DNA from 3 places in the Flintibacter sp. genome. Region 3 is predicted to be linked to each of the others. Evidence: riboswitches for the same ligand, from Rfam matches in the RefSeq annotation. Region 3 holds a riboswitch; each other region holds the start of a gene.
The links. A riboswitch is a leader RNA that binds a small molecule or an ion and turns the genes downstream of it on or off. The one in region 3 is predicted to bind ZMP and ZTP.
Positions count from the first base shown of each region.

Region 1: it holds a riboswitch for ZMP and ZTP, as region 3 does, so the genes downstream of both, ACLTXB_RS10390 (formate--tetrahydrofolate ligase) here and pflA (pyruvate formate-lyase-activating protein) in region 3, are expected to answer to the same signal.
Region 2: it holds a riboswitch for ZMP and ZTP, as region 3 does, so the genes downstream of both, ACLTXB_RS18005 (IMP cyclohydrolase) here and pflA (pyruvate formate-lyase-activating protein) in region 3, are expected to answer to the same signal.

Region 1 covers NZ_JBKVXZ010000026.1:3,839-9,224, reverse strand. The annotation lists gene hprK (HPr(Ser) kinase/phosphatase) at 1-33, opposite strand, end outside; gene rpmB (50S ribosomal protein L28) at 277-465, shown strand; gene ACLTXB_RS10395 (LysR family transcriptional regulator) at 654-1,598, shown strand; ZMP/ZTP riboswitch at 1,629-1,718, shown strand; gene ACLTXB_RS10390 (formate--tetrahydrofolate ligase) at 1,779-3,446, shown strand; gene ACLTXB_RS10385 (AI-2E family transporter) at 3,503-4,639, opposite strand; gene rnc (ribonuclease III) at 5,228-5,386, opposite strand, start outside.
Region 2 covers NZ_JBKVXZ010000083.1:4,855-10,240, reverse strand. The annotation lists partial or broken gene ACLTXB_RS18015 (phosphoribosylformylglycinamidine cyclo-ligase) at 1-438, shown strand, start outside; gene purN (phosphoribosylglycinamide formyltransferase) at 451-1,080, shown strand; ZMP/ZTP riboswitch at 1,117-1,194, shown strand; gene ACLTXB_RS18005 (IMP cyclohydrolase) at 1,249-1,956, shown strand; gene ACLTXB_RS18000 (immunity protein Imm33 domain-containing protein) at 2,004-2,978, shown strand; gene ACLTXB_RS17995 (phosphoribosylaminoimidazolecarboxamide formyltransferase) at 2,985-4,157, shown strand; gene purD (phosphoribosylamine--glycine ligase) at 4,388-5,386, shown strand, end outside.
Region 3 covers NZ_JBKVXZ010000030.1:7,786-13,171, reverse strand. The annotation lists gene rlmD (23S rRNA (uracil(1939)-C(5))-methyltransferase RlmD) at 1-686, opposite strand, end outside; gene pflB (formate C-acetyltransferase) at 798-3,041, opposite strand; gene pflA (pyruvate formate-lyase-activating protein) at 3,058-3,786, opposite strand; ZMP/ZTP riboswitch at 3,855-3,933, opposite strand; gene ACLTXB_RS11295 (alanine/glycine:cation symporter family protein) at 4,011-5,386, opposite strand, start outside.

The DNA of each region.
Region 1 (5,386 bases), on a different contig from region 3:
TCCCAGTTTTACGCTTTTTCCACGCTCTGCCATAGCGTCTCCTCCTTGCGTTCCAGGCTGTCATGCCGATTTGGTTTTAGTATAGCTTATTTGTCTTTCCGGCGCAAGCGCAGGGTTCAATTTCTTCCTTCCGTTTCACACTTTTTTCCATTTAAAGCCCTCTCAGAAAAAAATTCAAGTTTTTTTAAAAACCTCTTGCATTCCCGAAAATTATCTGGTAAAATACCAGTCGATGCTTCATCGAAAGCGTACTCTCATAGCGAGGAGGTAAGCAACATGGCCAAATGTGAATTCTGCGACAAGGGCGTCACCTTCGGTATCAAGGTCTCCCACTCCCACCGCCGCTCCAACCGCACCTGGAAGCCCAACGTGAAGCGCGTGAAGGCGATTGTGAATGGGACTCCCACTCACGTGTACGTCTGCACCAGATGCCTCCGTTCCGGTAAGGTCACCCGCGCTGTGTAATTGGTATATGGCAAGATAAAATGTCCTGCGTCGTTTGGCGCAGGGCATTTTCTTTTTTCCCAAAATCCGCCATATGCCCCTTCTTTTGTCCCAAGACATTCCCTTTTTCCCCATTTTATGATATGATATCCTTAAAAAGGCGGCGCTAAGCGGCCCGTTCCCTTTCGCAGCCCAACAGGAGGCCCGTTATGTTTGTCAAAAATCCGGAATACTTTTTGGCCATCGTCAAGGAGCGCAGCATCTCCAAGGCGGCGGACCGTCTCTATCTCTCCCAGCCCTACCTCAGCCAGTATCTCGCCAAGCTGGAGGCCAATCTGGGTGTCACCCTACTGGACCGCTCCCACACCCCTCTGCATCTGACCGCCGCGGGAGAGCTTTTCCATGCCTATCTGGAACGCCAGGGCTATCTGGACCGGCAGCTGGAGAGCGACCTGCAGCAGCTGCAGGAGAAGAAACGCCAACAGCTGCACATCGGCGTGTCCACCTGGCGAGGCTCCACCCTGCTGCCCGATATCCTGCCCCGCTTTGCCGCCAAGTACCCCGACGTGCAGGTGGTCCTCCACGAGGCGCCGGTGCCCCAGCTGGGCAATCTGGCCGCCAGCAGCGTCACAGACTTCTGTCTGATGCACACACCGGGCAACCTCACCGACCTGAGCTATGAGCTGGTAATGCACGAGCGCATCCTCCTCATCTCCCACAAGGACCACCCCCTGGTCCAGGGCCTGGACAGCCCCTGCTCTGCTCCCCTCCCCTTCGGGGACCTGCGGCAGCTGGAGCACGAGCGGCTGATGATGCTGCCTGAGGATTGGCGTCTGTCCCGCCTGCTCTATAACACCTTCAACGTTCAGAACGTGGAGCCGGTGAATATCCTCACCACCACCAACAACACCACCGCCATCAATCTGGTGGCGGAGAACATGGGCTTCACTTTCCTGCCGGAGAGCGGCATCCACCGCACCCCCTATATGGACCGTCTGTCCTTCTTCACCGTGGGCGATCCCCCTCTCACCTGTCCGATGGCAGTGGTTTATAAGAAAAACAGTTTCCTCTCCCCCGCCACTCGGGCCTTCATCGCCCTCATCAAGGACTTTTACCGACAGTTTGACCGGGGCTCTGCCCTTTCGGACACTTGACGTGCCGAAAGAGGTGTGATACACTCACTACATAAGCTATACAACTGACGGAAGTGGAGTACCACATGAAGTATAGCGGACGCGTTCAGCGTCTTAATGCCGACCGTCTGGGCGCACGGAGTAAAAAACCGGTGCGCCCTTTTTTTGTGAAAAGGGCGCGGACAAAGGAGAAATTGTGTTATGTTGACCGATATTGAAATTGCACAGAGCACCCCCATGAAGCCCATTGGCGACATCGCCAAGACTGCCGGCGTGGCTGAGGAGTACCTGGAGTACTACGGCCGCTACAAGGCTAAGATCGACTACCGCCTGCTCAATGAGACGCAGGCTCCCAACGGCAAGCTGATCCTGGTCACCGCCATCAACCCCACCCCCGCCGGCGAGGGTAAGACCACCACCACGGTGGGTCTGGCCGACGCTCTGCGCCGCATGGGCAAGAACGCTCTGGTGGCCCTGCGCGAGCCCTCTCTGGGCCCGGTCTTCGGCGTCAAGGGCGGCGCTGCCGGCGGCGGATACGCTCAGGTGGTGCCTATGGAGGATATCAATCTCCACTTTACCGGCGACTTCCATGCCATCGGTGCGGCCAACAACCTGCTGGCCGCTATGCTGGACAACCACATTCAGCAAGGCAACGCCCTGGGGATTGACGTCAAGCGCATCACCTGGAAGCGGTGCGTGGACATGAACGACCGCCAGCTGCGCAACGTGGTGGACGGCCTGGGCGGACGGATGCAGGGCGTTCCCCGCGAGGACGGCTTTGACATCACCGTAGCCAGCGAGGTCATGGCAGTTCTGTGTCTGGCCACCTCCATCACCGATCTGAAGGAGCGCCTGAGCCGCATTATCGTGGGCTACACCTACGACGAGAAGCCGGTCACCGCCGGGGACCTGAAGGCCGCCGGTGCCATGGCCGCTCTGCTGAAGGACGCCCTCAAGCCCAACCTGGTCCAGACCCTGGAGGGTACTCCCGCCTTTATCCACGGCGGTCCTTTCGCCAACATCGCCCACGGCTGCAACTCCATCATGGCCACCCGTATGGCTCTGAAGCTGGGCGACTATGCCATCACTGAGGCCGGCTTCGGCGCCGACCTGGGTGCAGAGAAGTTCCTGGACATCAAGTGCCGCATGGCGGGCCTCACCCCCGATGCGGTGGTTGTGGTAGCCACGGTCCGCGCCCTGAAGCACCACGGCGGCGTGGCCAAGGCCGACCTGAACACCGAGAACCTGGAGGCTCTGGAGCGCGGCCTGCCCAACCTGCTGCGCCACGTGGAAAACATCACCAAGGTCTACGGTCTGCCCTGTGTGGTGGCCATCAACCGCTTCCCCACCGACACCGAGGCCGAGCTGAAGCTGGTGGAGGACAAGTGCCGGGCTCTGGGTGTCAACGTGGCCCTCAGCGAGGTCTGGGGCAAGGGCGGCGAGGGCGGCCTGGCCCTGGCCGAGGAAGTGGTGCGTCTGTGCGAGCAGCCCAACGACTTCCGCTTTGCCTACGACGCTGCGGCCTCCATTGAGGAAAAGCTCAACGCCATTGTCACCAAGGTGTACCACGGCGACGGCGTGGTCCTCACCCCCAACGCCCGCAAGCAGATGGCCCAGCTCACCGACCTGGGCTTCGGCGCTTTGCCCATCTGCATGGCTAAGACCCAGTATTCCTTCTCCGACGACCAGAAGCTGCTGGGCGCTCCCGATGGCTTCACCGTCACCGTACGCAACATTAAGGTGTCCGCCGGCGCCGGCTTCCTGGTAGCCCTGACGGGTGACATCATGACCATGCCTGGTCTGCCCAAGGTTCCCGCCGCCGAGAAGATCGATGTGGACGAGAACGGTAAAATCACCGGTCTGTTCTGATTGTAAACATAGAAAAACGGCGCGCCGAAGAAAACTTCGGCGCGCCGTTTTATTTGTTATTCTTCTTTGGATTCCGGTTTTACAGGCTCTTTCTTTCGCAGCCGCCGCACCACATCCTGTTTCAGCAGGGCATACAGCACCGAGGCCACCGGCACGCTGAGCAGCACGCCCAGCAGGCCGAACAGGCCGCCGCCCACCGTCACCGCCGTCAGCACCCAGATGCCCGGCAGGCCGATGGAGGTACCCACTACACGGGGATAGATCACATTGCCCTCGATCTGCTGGAGAATGGACAAAAAGATCAGGAAGATGATGGCCCGCACCGGGGACACCATTACCAGCAGGAAGGCAGAAAGGATCGCCCCGATATAAGCACCCGCCACCGGGATCAGGGCGGACACGCCCACAATAACGCCAATGAGAGCGGCGTAATCAGGCTGGATAAAGAAGGTACCCAATGCACACAGGCCGCCCAGGATGCAGGCCTCAATAGCCTGGCCGGAGACAAAGTTGGTAAAGGTCTCGGCAGTAAGGCGGATCACATCGCTGACCCAGGTCACATGCCGGTCGGGCAGATAGGCCCGCAGCAGTCTGCGGCCCTGGTCCAGCAGCTTTTCCCGCCCGGCCAGCATGTAGATAGAGAACACGATGGCCAGTACCAGGGTGACGAACATGGACAAAATACTACTGGTGACCACCATCACCTGGGAGGCAGCCGTGGTGACACTGGAGAGCACCCCATCCAAAAAGCTGCGCAGATAGCTGCTCAGGGAACTCAGGTCCAGAGAAGACAGATCCAGATACTCAGCGATCTTATTGATAATGGCCTGCAGATTGACCATATAGCCGCTGACACTGGCAGCAAACAGCTGAATACTGTCCACCACCTGAGGCAGTACAAAGGAAAACAGAGCCACAATAATCGCAATCATGGCCACATAGGAGGTAAGCACCGCCAACGGACGGCCCAGTTTCTTGAACCGCTCCCCCAGATTGCGTTCATAGTGGCGGCAGAAGAAGGCACAGGGCCGGTTGAGCACAAAGGCGATGGCAAAGCCCAGAAACAGCGGTCGGCAGCTGGTCAGGACCTGTCCTGCCAGATCCAGGATCACATCAAATTTGATCACCGCCAGCACCAGAAATACCGCATAGGTAATAATCAGCATCACGCTGCGCATCCATTTAATTGGCATAGAAAACCCCTTTCCCCGGGATCATACCCAGGCACATGCAAAACGCGATACCACTATACCATGCCCGCCCTTTGCCGTCAACATACCCTTCCGGTTCTATCCAGGCAAAAAAATCCCCAGCCGCGTGTATGCCCACGGCTGGGGGTTCCCCAAGGGTGATGCCTGTCCCTTTGGGTATTCTGGTGGCCAGAGAGATCTGAAAAGCCTGAGTGTGGGGAAGAAAGCAGGGAGGTGTGAGGAGGGGATGCTTTTGTTCTCTCGTCTCTAACCACCCATAGATTAGCATATGCTAACCATTTTGTCAACACTTTTTTAATCTGGCCAAACAGGCATATAAAAAGGGCCCGTCTCCACCTGGAGCGGGCCCCAATGATTGCTTATTTTTTGCTCAGCCGGTTCAGCGCCGCCTTGGCGGCCATCTGCTCGGCCACTCCCAGAAAAGCTGTGCTTTTCCGGGAACCCCATCATTTTAAATCCTCGGGCGGAATCAATCCGCCCTCCGGCAAGAAAATTCCCGGCCTCTGGCCAGGAATTTTGCTTGGACGCGCCCAAGGCGCGGCTCACTTTCGTTCGCAAGAGGCCCCGCCGTCACGCCTTCGGCTTTGACAGCTTCGCCATGGCCGCCTTGGCGGCCATCTGCTCGGCCTCTTTCTTGCTGTGCCCCTCGCCGGAGCCCACAGGCTCTCCGTTCAGATCCACGTCCACGAAGAAGCGCTTGGCGTGGTCGGGCCCCTGAGAGCCCACCAG
Region 2 (5,386 bases), on a different contig from region 3:
GACGTGGAGCACGCCGACCTCACCTCCCCCATGGACGAGCTGGGCGGCAAGAGCCTGGGCGAGACCCTGCTCACCCCCACCCGCATCTATGTCAAGGCCATTAAGGCCCTGCTGAAGGAGGGTGTGGACATCCACGCCATCAGCCACATCACCGGCGGCGGTTTCTATGAGAACGTGCCCCGCATGATGACCGAGGGCCTCACCGCCCAGATCAAGCTGGACTCCTTCCCCCGCCTGCCCATTTTCGACCTCATTGAGAAGAAGGGCGGCATCCCCGAGCGTGATATGTACAACACCTTCAACATGGGCATCGGCATGATCCTGGCCCTTCCCGCCCAGCAGGCCGCCCAGGCCCTGGAGATCCTGAAGGCCGCCGGCGAGCAGGCCTACCAGATCGGCCAGGTGGTCTCCGGCGAGGCTGGGGTGGAGCTGGTCTGAGGAGGTGCTCCCATGGCAAAGCGCATTGCCGTGCTGGTCTCCGGCGGCGGCACCAACCTTCAGTCTCTGATTGACGCCCAGGCCCGGGGTGAGATCGTGAACGGCGAGATTGCTGCTGTCATCGCCTCCAACCCCGACGCCTACGCCCTGGAGCGTGCCAAGAAGGCGGGCATCCCCACCTATGTGGTGGCCCGGAAGTCCTACCCCTCCAGCCAGGCCATGACCGTGGCTCTGGTGGAGCAGCTCCAGGCGCTGCATATCGACCTGGTGGTGCTGGCCGGTTTCATGGTCATCCTCACCAGCGAGATGGTACAGGCCTTCCCCAATGCCATTTTGAACGTCCATCCTGCCCTGATCCCCTCCTTTGCTGGTCCCGGCTGCTACGGACTTCATGTCCACGAGAAGGCCCTGGAGTACGGCGTGAAACTGTCGGGCGCCACCGTGCATTTTGTCTCCGAGGAGTGCGACGGCGGCCCCATCGTTGCCCAAAAGGCGGTTGAAGTGCTGCCCGACGACACACCCGAGGTGCTGCAGCGGCGGATCATGGAGAACTGCGAGTGGAAGCTGCTTCCCCAGGCCGTGTCTCTGTTCTGTCAGGGACGGCTGAAGGTAGAGGGCCGGACTGTCCGGATTCTGGACTGATCCCCCTTTTCGGTGCGCCCGCCCCTTTACAATGTAATCAAGCGGCATAACTGACGGAAGTGGAGTGACCACGGGGAGTGCCGCCTCTGAGAGCCGACCGTCTGGGCGCACCCGTTTGCACAAACGTGGTGCGCCCATTTGCTTATTTTGTGAAAAGGAGCTTACGTTATGGAACTTCTGAATTTTAACGACCTGCTGCGCAGCCACCCCTACCCCGGCCGTGGCATCATGCTGGGCAAGTCCGCCGACGGCGCCAAGGCCGTGGTAGTCTACTTCATCATGGGCCGCAGCGAGAACAGCCGCAACCGCATCTTTGAGGCCACCGAGGACGGCATCCGCACCCGGGCCTTTGACGAGAGCAAGATGGTGGACCCCTCCCTCATCATCTACCACCCCGTGCGCAAGGTGGGCGACACCCTGGTGGTCACCAACGGCGACCAGACCGACACCATCCGGGACGGCCTGCTGGAGGGCAAGAGCTACATCGAGGCTCTCCGCACCCGCTGCTACGAGCCCGACGGCCCCAACTACACCCCCCGCATCTCCGGCGTGGTGGAGAAGGACGGCGCCTTCTGCCTGTCCATCCTGAAGAGCGCCGACGGTGACCCCAGCTGCAACCACCGCTACTTCTACGAGTACGACGCCCCCCTGTCCGGTGAAGGCCGCTTCATCCACACCTACCAGGAGAACCTGGACCCCCTGCCCTCCTTTGAGGGCGAGCCCCGCCGGGTGGCCATCTCTGCTCCCGACGCTCAGGCTCTGGCCAAGGAGGTTTGGGAGAACCTGAACGAGGACAACAAGGTCTCCCTGTATGTCAGCTACATTGACCTCTCTTCGGGTCAGGCGGACACTGTGATCATCAACAAGCACCAGTAAGAAGGAGGCCCCCATGCTCTTGACCGACCCCATTCTGGAATTTCAGCGTGCCCGAGCCGCCGCTGCCTTCCAACCCCCGGTGCTCTGCTCCTCCAAGGCCTTTCCCCTTCTGCCTGAGCAAGGAAGATCAGCAGGCCGCCCGCACTCATCTGTCTGAGGTGTTCGGCATCACCGATAAGGACAGCCTGATCGCTTTCTGCCAGAACACGGTGCACATCCACCAGGAATATCTGGATTTTGAGTCCTTCTGGGAGGACCGCCCCAATTTCTCTCTGGATGAGCTGACCCCTCAGGCCCTGTCCGGCTTCCAGCGCCTGTCCGACTTTGCCCGGCAGTTCCAGCCCATTGTGGGCCGCCGAGGCTTTCTGGCCTGGGACATCAGCGAGACCCTGGGCTATCTCCGCTCCGCCTGTGCCTGCGAGCTTATCTCCATGGAGGAGTACCAGGAGCTGTCCCAGTATTGGGTAGACCAGGCCGCCGCCTTCCACAGCTGGGATGAGTACGCTGTGGACCTGGTATGCGGCGCCGCCTACTGGGCTTTCCGCATTGGAGGCGAGCAGGACGCCGTCTCCTACCGGGATCTGAACCTGCGCTTGGTGCGGGACCTGCTGGGCAGCAAGCAGGCTTGGTGCGGCCGCATGTGGCCCCGTCCTGCGGGAAAGAGCTATAAACTTTCCGAGCCGGAAATGCGGCCTCTCCTGAAGGATTGGGACGGCCCCGCCGCCTGTCTGGCTACCGACGAGATCACTGTCTCCGGCAAACCGGTAGGCTACTGCTACCGGGAAAAGCCGGAACGGGAGGGTCAGGACAGCGGCTGGCGCTTCTTTGCCGCTGTGGAGAGCGAAGAGTACCTCAGCGACCCCTCCCACATCGGAGTCTACTCCCTCAACACCATCTGCAATTATGACCCCGACCTGATCCCCCTGCTCAGCGCTCCCTACGGCAGTGCCTTTGCCCGTGGTGAGGACGGAGCCTTCCACTATGAACCCCTCAATCCCCAAGATTCCGATCAGAAAGGATGAAATACGATGACCGAACTGGAACTGAAATACGGCTGTAACCCCAACCAGAAGCCCGCCCGCATCTTCATGGAGGAGGGCGAGCTGCCCCTGAAGGTGCTCAACGGCAAGCCCGGCTACATCAACTTCATGGATGCCCTCAACTCCTGGCAGCTGGTCAAGGCCCTGAAGCAGGCCACCGGCCTGCCTGCCGCCGCCTCCTTCAAGCACGTCTCCCCCGCCGGTGCCGCCCTGGGTCTGCCCCTCACCGACGTGGAGCGCCATATCTACTTTGCCCCCGAGGGAGAGCTCTCCCCCATCGCCTGCGCCTACATCCGCGCCCGCGGTGCTGACCGTCTGTGCTCCTTTGGCGACTGGGCCGCTCTCAGCGACGTGTGCGACGCCGATACCGCCCGTTTCCTGGCCGCCGAGGTATCCGACGGCATCATCGCCCCCGGCTACACCCAGGAGGCTCTGGAGATCCTGAAGACCAAGCGTAAGGGCGGCTACAACGTGGTGGAGATCGACCCCAACTACACTCCCGCTCCTGTGGAGCGCCGCAACATCTTCGGCATCACCTTTGAGCAAGGCTACAACGACCTGGACATCAACGAGGAGATGCTTCAGAATATCGTCACCGCCAACAAGGACCTGCCCCAGCAGGCCAAGCACGATATGCTCCTCTCCCTCATCACCCTGAAGTACACCCAGTCCAACTCCGTGTGCTACGTGAAAAACGGCATGACCATCGGCGTGGGCGCCGGCCAGCAGAGCCGCATCCACTGCACCCGTTTGGCCGGCAACAAGGCCGACATCTGGTGGCTGCGTCAGCATCCGAAGGTCCTGGGCCTGCAGTTTGTGGACAACATCCGCCGTCCCGACCGGGATAACGCCATTGACATCTACATTTCCGATGAGCACGATGACATTCTGGCCGACGGTGTGTGGCAGAACACCTTCAAGGTGAAGCCTGAGGTGCTCACCGACGAGGAGAAGCAGGCCTGGATCGCTCAGATGTCCGGCGTGACCGTGGGCTCTGACGCCTTCTTCCCCTTCGGCGACAACGTGGAGCGCGCCCGCAAGTCCGGCGTACAGTACATTGCCCAGCCCGGCGGCTCCATCCGTGACCAGCAGGTCATCGACACCGCCGACAAGTACGGCATGGTGATGGCCTTTACCGGCATCCGGCTGTTCCATCATTAAAAATACCTCTAGGGGGGACGTTGTCCCCCCTAGATACGAACTTGGTTCCCAAGGAAACCAAGTTCGATCCCCCCCTCAAGGGCCGGGCATGTTCTGCGGAACATGCAGATGCGCTGACGCGCTCCGGCCCTCGCGGGCGGTAACCAGTTCCCCCCGCGTGCCCCCCTCCGCTCTCCGAGGGGAATTGGCGACAATTTTAGGCCTTTCTCTTACTAAATGAGGTGTTTGATATGAAAGTATTGGTAGTCGGCGGCGGCGGCCGTGAGCACGCCATCTGCTGGAAACTGGCTCAGAGCCCCAAGGTAACCGAGCTCTACTGCGCCCCCGGAAACGGCGGCATCGCCCAGGTAGCCACCTGTGTTCCCATCAAAGCCACCGATGTAGACGCCATGGTATCCTGGGCCAAGGAAAATGCCATGGACTTTGTCATGGTGGCTCCCGATGATCCTCTGGCTCTTGGTATGGTGGACGCCCTGGAGGCCGCCGGCATTCCCGCCTTCGGCCCTCGTGCCAACGCTGCCATCATTGAGGCCAGCAAGGCGTTCTCCAAAGAGCTGATGAAGAAGTACCACATCCCCACCGCCAAGTATGAGACCTTCACTGAGATGGACAAGGCTCTGGCCTACATCGACGAGCAGGGCGCCCCCATTGTAGTCAAGGCCGACGGTCTGGCTCTGGGCAAGGGCGTGGTGGTGACCTCCACTGTGGACGAGGCCAAGACCGCCGTCCGTGAGATGATGGAGGACCATAAATTCGGCCAGAGCGGCTCCACTGTGGTCATTGAGGAATGCATGGTTGGCCCCGAGGTCACCGTGCTGGCCTTCTGCGACGGCGAGCACCTGGTCCCCATGCTGTCCTCCCAGGATCACAAGCGCGCCTATGACGGCAACCTTGGCCCCAACACCGGCGGCATGGGCGCCTTCTGCCCCTCCCCCAAATACACTCCCGAAATCGCCAAGGAGTGCATGGAGAAGATTTTCCTGCCCACCGTGGCCGCTCTGAAGGCGGAAGGCCGTCCCTTCAAGGGTGTCATCTACTTCGGCCTGATGCTCACCAAGGACGGTCCCAAGGTGGTAGAGTACAACGCCCGCTTCGGCGACCCTGAGACCCAGCCCCTGCTGTCCATGCTGGACAGCGACCTCATGGACATCTTTGAGGCCTGCGTGAACGGCACCCTGGACCAGGTGGAGGTCAAGTGGAAGGACGGCGCTGCCTGCTGCATCGTGCTG
Region 3 (5,386 bases):
AGAGCCTCCACCAATTCGGAAACCTGGGGCAGCTTTTTCCCGTTGGCAACCACACAGCACAAAGACTGTCCCGCCTGGTTGGTGCGCACATAGAGGTGACGGATCAGTCCCTGACAGGTGCTCTCGTCATAGGCAGGCACCGACCACTGTTCCATCCAGGCCTTGAAGGCCTCTCGCAGCCGGGTCACCGCCAGAGGCTGGAGGGGGCAGTCCTTCACATCCAGCACGTCATGGCTCCGGGGACGGAAGTAGCCGATGGACAGGCCCTGCTTTCCCTGGGCCACGGGCAGCTGCACCTTGTTGCGGTAGCGCAGGGAATCTTCCGCCCCAAGCACCGGAGGCAGCTCCAAATCCAGGCCGCCCAGCCGCCGCAGGGCGTCATTGACCCGGTCCCACTTGGCCGTCAGCTCCTCCTCGTAGGTCATGTGACGGTATTGGCAGCCGCCGCACTTGCCGCTGATGGGGCAGTCGGGCTCCACACGAGCGGGAGAGGGGGTGAGCAACTCCACGCCACGGCCCCAGGCGATGTTCTTTTGTACCTTTAACAGCTGAACCTTCCAGTCCTCTCCCCGGATGGTGCCGGGAATAAAGACCACCCGGCCATCCAGCCGGGCCACACCGAAGCCCTGGGCGGTGTAGCTGTCGATGTGCAGATCATGCAGTGAATTTTTCTTCCAGTCGGCCATGAGGCGCCTCCCACATGTTTGTTTTCCCCCATCATACCATGTCTGCCCCCGCTGCGTAAAGATAAAAAAACCCGCCGGTTTTGCACCGGCGGGGCAGAAGGTGTGGAAAAATCACATGGCGCTGTGGAAGGTGCGCTGGATGACTTCCAGCTGCTGCTCCCGGCTGAGGCGGTTGAAGTTCACCGCATAGCCGGAGACACGGATGGTGAGGCTGGGATACTTCTCGGGGTGATCCATGGCGTCCAGCAGAGTTTCCCGGTGCAGGACGTTCACGTTCAGGTGGTGGGCGCCCTGGACAAAGTAGCCGTCCAGGATAGCCACCAGGTTGGCCCGGCGCTGGTCCTCGTCCTTGCCCAGGGCCTCGGGGACGATGGAGAAGGTATTGGACACGCCGTCCTGACACACGGCCCGGTAGGGAATCTTGGCCACCGAGTTGAGGGAGGCCAGAGCGCCGTTTACGTCACGGCCGTGCATGGGGTTGGCGCCGGGGGCAAAGGGCTCGCCTGCCTTGCGGCCGTCGGGGGTGGCGCCGGTCTTTTTGCCGTACATCACGTTGGAGGTGATGGTGAGGGCGGAGAGGGTGTGGATGGCATTGCGGTAAAGGGGGTGCTTTTTCAGCTCAGCGGAGAAGTAGGAGACGATCTCCACGGCGATATCGTCCACCCGGTCGTCGTCGTTGCCGTACTTGGGGAAGTCACCTTCAATGGCGAAGTCCACAGCTACGCCCTGTTCGTTGCGGATGGGGCGCACCTTGGCAAACTTGATGGCAGACAGGGAGTCGGCGGCGATGGACAGGCCGGCCACGCCGAAGGCGGCCAGCCGCTCTACCAGAGTGTCATGAAGAGCCATCTGGCTGCTCTCGTAGGCGTACTTGTCGTGCATATAGTGGATGATGTTGATGGTGTCCACGTAGAGCTCAGCCACATAGGCCAGTACCTTTTTATAATTGGCCAGCACCTTGGGATAGTCCAGCACTTCGTCCATGTCGTGCTCGATGCCGGGGACGATGACGCCGCCCTTCTTCTCATCCACGCCGCCGTTGATGGCGTACAGCAGACTCTTGGCCAGGTTGGCCCGGGCGCCGAAGAACTGCATCTGCTTGCCCACCGCCATGGCGGACACACAGCAGGCGATGCAGTAGTCGTCGCCGTACATGGGGCGCATCAGCTCGTCGCTCTCGTACTGGATGGAGTCGGTGGCAATACTCATCTTGGAGCAGTAGTCCTTAAAGCCCTGAGGCAGGTCCTTGCTCCACAGAACGGTGAGGTTGGGCTCGGGGGCAGTGCCCAGGTTGGTAAGGGTGTGGAGCATCCGGAAGGAGTTCTTGGTGACCAGGGTTCGGCCGTCAATGCCCATGCCGCCGATGGACTCGGTGACCCAGGTGGGGTCGCCGCCGAAGAGCTCGTTATACTCGGGGGTGCGCAGGTGACGCACCAGGCGCAGCTTGATGACAAACTGGTCGATGAGCTCCTGGGCGCCCTGCTCGTCCAGCAGACCGTTGTCCAGGTCGCGCTGGATGTAGATATCCAAGAAGGTGGACACACGGCCCAAGGAGGTGGCGGCGCCGTTATTTTCCTTGATACCGGCCAGGTAGGCCATGTACAGGTTCTGCACCGCCTCATGGGCGTTTTCGGCGGGGCGGGTGATGTCGCAGCCGTACTTGGCGGCCATGGAGGCCATCTCACGAAGAGCGCGGATCTGCATCTGGACCTCTTCGCGCAGGCGGATGCGCTCGTCGGTCATGGGGCCGTCCAGCATGTCCAGATCCTTCTGCTTCTCTTCAATAAGGAAGTCGGTGCCGTACAGGGGGACGCGGCGGTAGTCGCCCACGATGCGGCCGCGGCCATAGGCGTCGGGCAGGCCGGTGAGCAGACCGGCGTGGCGGGCGTCCCGGGTACGCTTGGGATAGGCGTCAAAGACGCCCTCGTTATGGGTCTTGCGGTAGAGGCGGAAGTGGCGCTCGATCTCCGGGTCCAGATGGTAGCCGTACTGCTCCAGGGCGGAGACGGCGTTGCGAATGCCGCCGAAGGGGTTGACGATGCGCTTGAGGGGGGCGTCGGTCTGAAGGCCCACGACGACCTCGTTGTCCTTGTCAATGTAGCCGGGGGCAAAGTTGTCGATGCCGGAGACAGCGTGGGTCTCTACATCGATGATGCCCTTCTTGATCTCCTCCAGAATGAGGGCCTCTGCCTTCTCCCAGACCTTGGCGGTCTTGGGGGAGATGGGGGCCAGGAAGTCATCCCCTCCCTGATAGGGGGTGTAGTTTTTCTGAATGAAATTGCGCACATTCACCAGGTGGCGCCATTCGCCGGTGCGAAATCCCTTCCAAGCGGTGCAGTTGACGTCGATGCTCATAGCTCCCATTCCTTTCTTAGTTGTCTGTGTTCCGGCAGCAGGCTTCATTGAGCTGCCGGTTCCAAGGTTCCAGTACTGTCTTGTCCATCGGCGGTACCCCTTCCAACGGATAGGGGATGCCAAGCGTTTGATACTTGTGAACGCCCAGGGTGTGGTAGGGGAGGAGTTCCACCTTTTCCACCCGGGGCAGGGTGGCGATGTACTTGCCCAGGGAGGTGAGATGCTCCCGGCTGTCGGTGAGGCCTGGGACCACCACGTGGCGCACCCACATGGGGACGTTTGCCTTCCGGACCGCCTCCACAAAGGCCGGGGTGGGGTCCAACTCCCGGCCGGTGATCTTCCGGTAACCCTCTCTTTGATGGTGCTTTACGTCGTAGAGCACCAGGTCGGTGTGTTTGAGAATGTCCTCGTAGTCACCTTGGCCTACGCCGCAGGTGTCGATGCAGGTGTGTACCCCCTCTGCTTTGAGCAGCTTCAGACACGCCAGCAGAAAGTCAGACTGTCCGAGGGGCTCACCACCGGAGAAGGTAACGCCTCCGCCGGAAGATTCAAAATAAGGCCGGAAGCGGAGCAGCCGTTTGACCAGGGCCTCGGGCGTAGTCTCCTGTCCGCCGGAGAAGGTTTGAGTGTCCGGATTGTGGCAGTAGAGGCAGCGGAGAGGGCAGCCCTGAAGAAAGACCACTGCCCGTACACCGGGGCCGTCCACCAGTCCCATACTCTCCAGCGAATGAATGAATCCAGTCATGAAAAATACTTCCTTTCCGCCCTGAATAGGCAAAAAAGGGCGCAAAAAAGCCGCCCTTCCGGGCCACTTTTCGGCGCCCAGACGGTCGGCATCATGACGATCATACTCCCTGTGGTCTCCCCACTTCCGTCAGTCATATGATCCGCCCTCAGGATAACAAAAGACCGCCGACCCTGTCAAGGGGACGGCGGTCTTTTTCATGTTTTCATAAAAACTGCACAAAATTATTTGGAAGCCTTTTTGCTCATGTGACAAATCTTTACCACCACGCCGGACAAGGCAAACAGGGCGATGGCGTTGGGGATGACCATGAGGTTGTTGAACATGTCGGTGAGCTCCCACACCAGGTCATTGGACATGAGGGTGCCCAGGAAGATAAAGACCAGAGCGATGACGGAATAGACGGGAGCGGCCTTCTTGCCGAAGAGGTAGATGATGTTGATCTTGCCGAACATGTTCCAGCTCAGCACCGTGGAGAAGGCGAAGAAGAACAGACAAACGGCCACGAACATGGCGCCGGCCTGGGTGCCGAACACGGTGCCAAAGGCGGTCTGGGCCAGGTTGGTCTTGTTGATGACCTGGGAAACCTCCTCGGTGTAGCCCTGGGCCAGAATGCCGCCGGGGGTATACAGAGTGGAGATGACTACCAGAGCATTGAGGGTCAGCACGATAAAGGTGTCGATGAACACGCTGACCATAGCTACCACGCCCTGGTCGTGGGGATCCTTCACGTTGGCCTGAGCGTGAGCGTGGGGGGTGGAACCCATGCCGGCCTCGTTGGAAAAGAGGCCGCGCTTGGCGCCCTGGCTGATGGCTTCCTTCAGCGCGTAACCGAAGCCGCCGCCGATGATGGCCTGGGGCTCAAAGGCATACTGGAAGATCATAGCGAAGGTGGCGGGGATATACTGGATGCGGATGACCAGTACGGCCAGCGCGCCCAGCAGGAAGATAGCGGCCATGATAGGGACGATCTTCTCGGTGACAGCGGCCAGACGCTGCACGCCGCCCACAAAGATGAAGCCGCAGATGATGACCAGCACCACGCCCACGATCCAGGAGGGAACGCCGAAGGCGGTCTGGAAGGTGGAGCCGATGGAGTTGGACTGGACCATACAGCCCATAAAGCCCAGAGCCAGAATGATAGCTACCGCAAAGAAAGCGGCCAGGAACTTACCAAAAGCACCCTTAAAGGCAGTGGTGATATAGTAAACGGGGCCGCCGTGGAAGTCGCCGTTCTCATCGGTGATGCGGGTCTTGATGGCCAGAGTAGCCTCGGCGTAGATGGTGGCCATGCCGAAGAAGGCGATGATCCACATCCAGAAGATGGCGCCGGGACCGCCGGCCAGAATGGCGCCGGAGCCGCCTACGATGTTGCCGGTGCCCACCTGAGCGGCGATGGCAGTGGCCAGAGCCTGGAAGGAACTCATACCCTGCTCCTGCCGTCCGCCGCGCAAAGACACATTTCCGAATACCTTCTTCATGCCCTCGCCGAAGCAGCGTACCTGAACAAAGCGGGTGCGGATGGAATAGAAAAGACCCACGCCGATGAGCAGGAAGACCAGAATATAGCTGGACAGGTAGGTGTTGATATTGACCACGA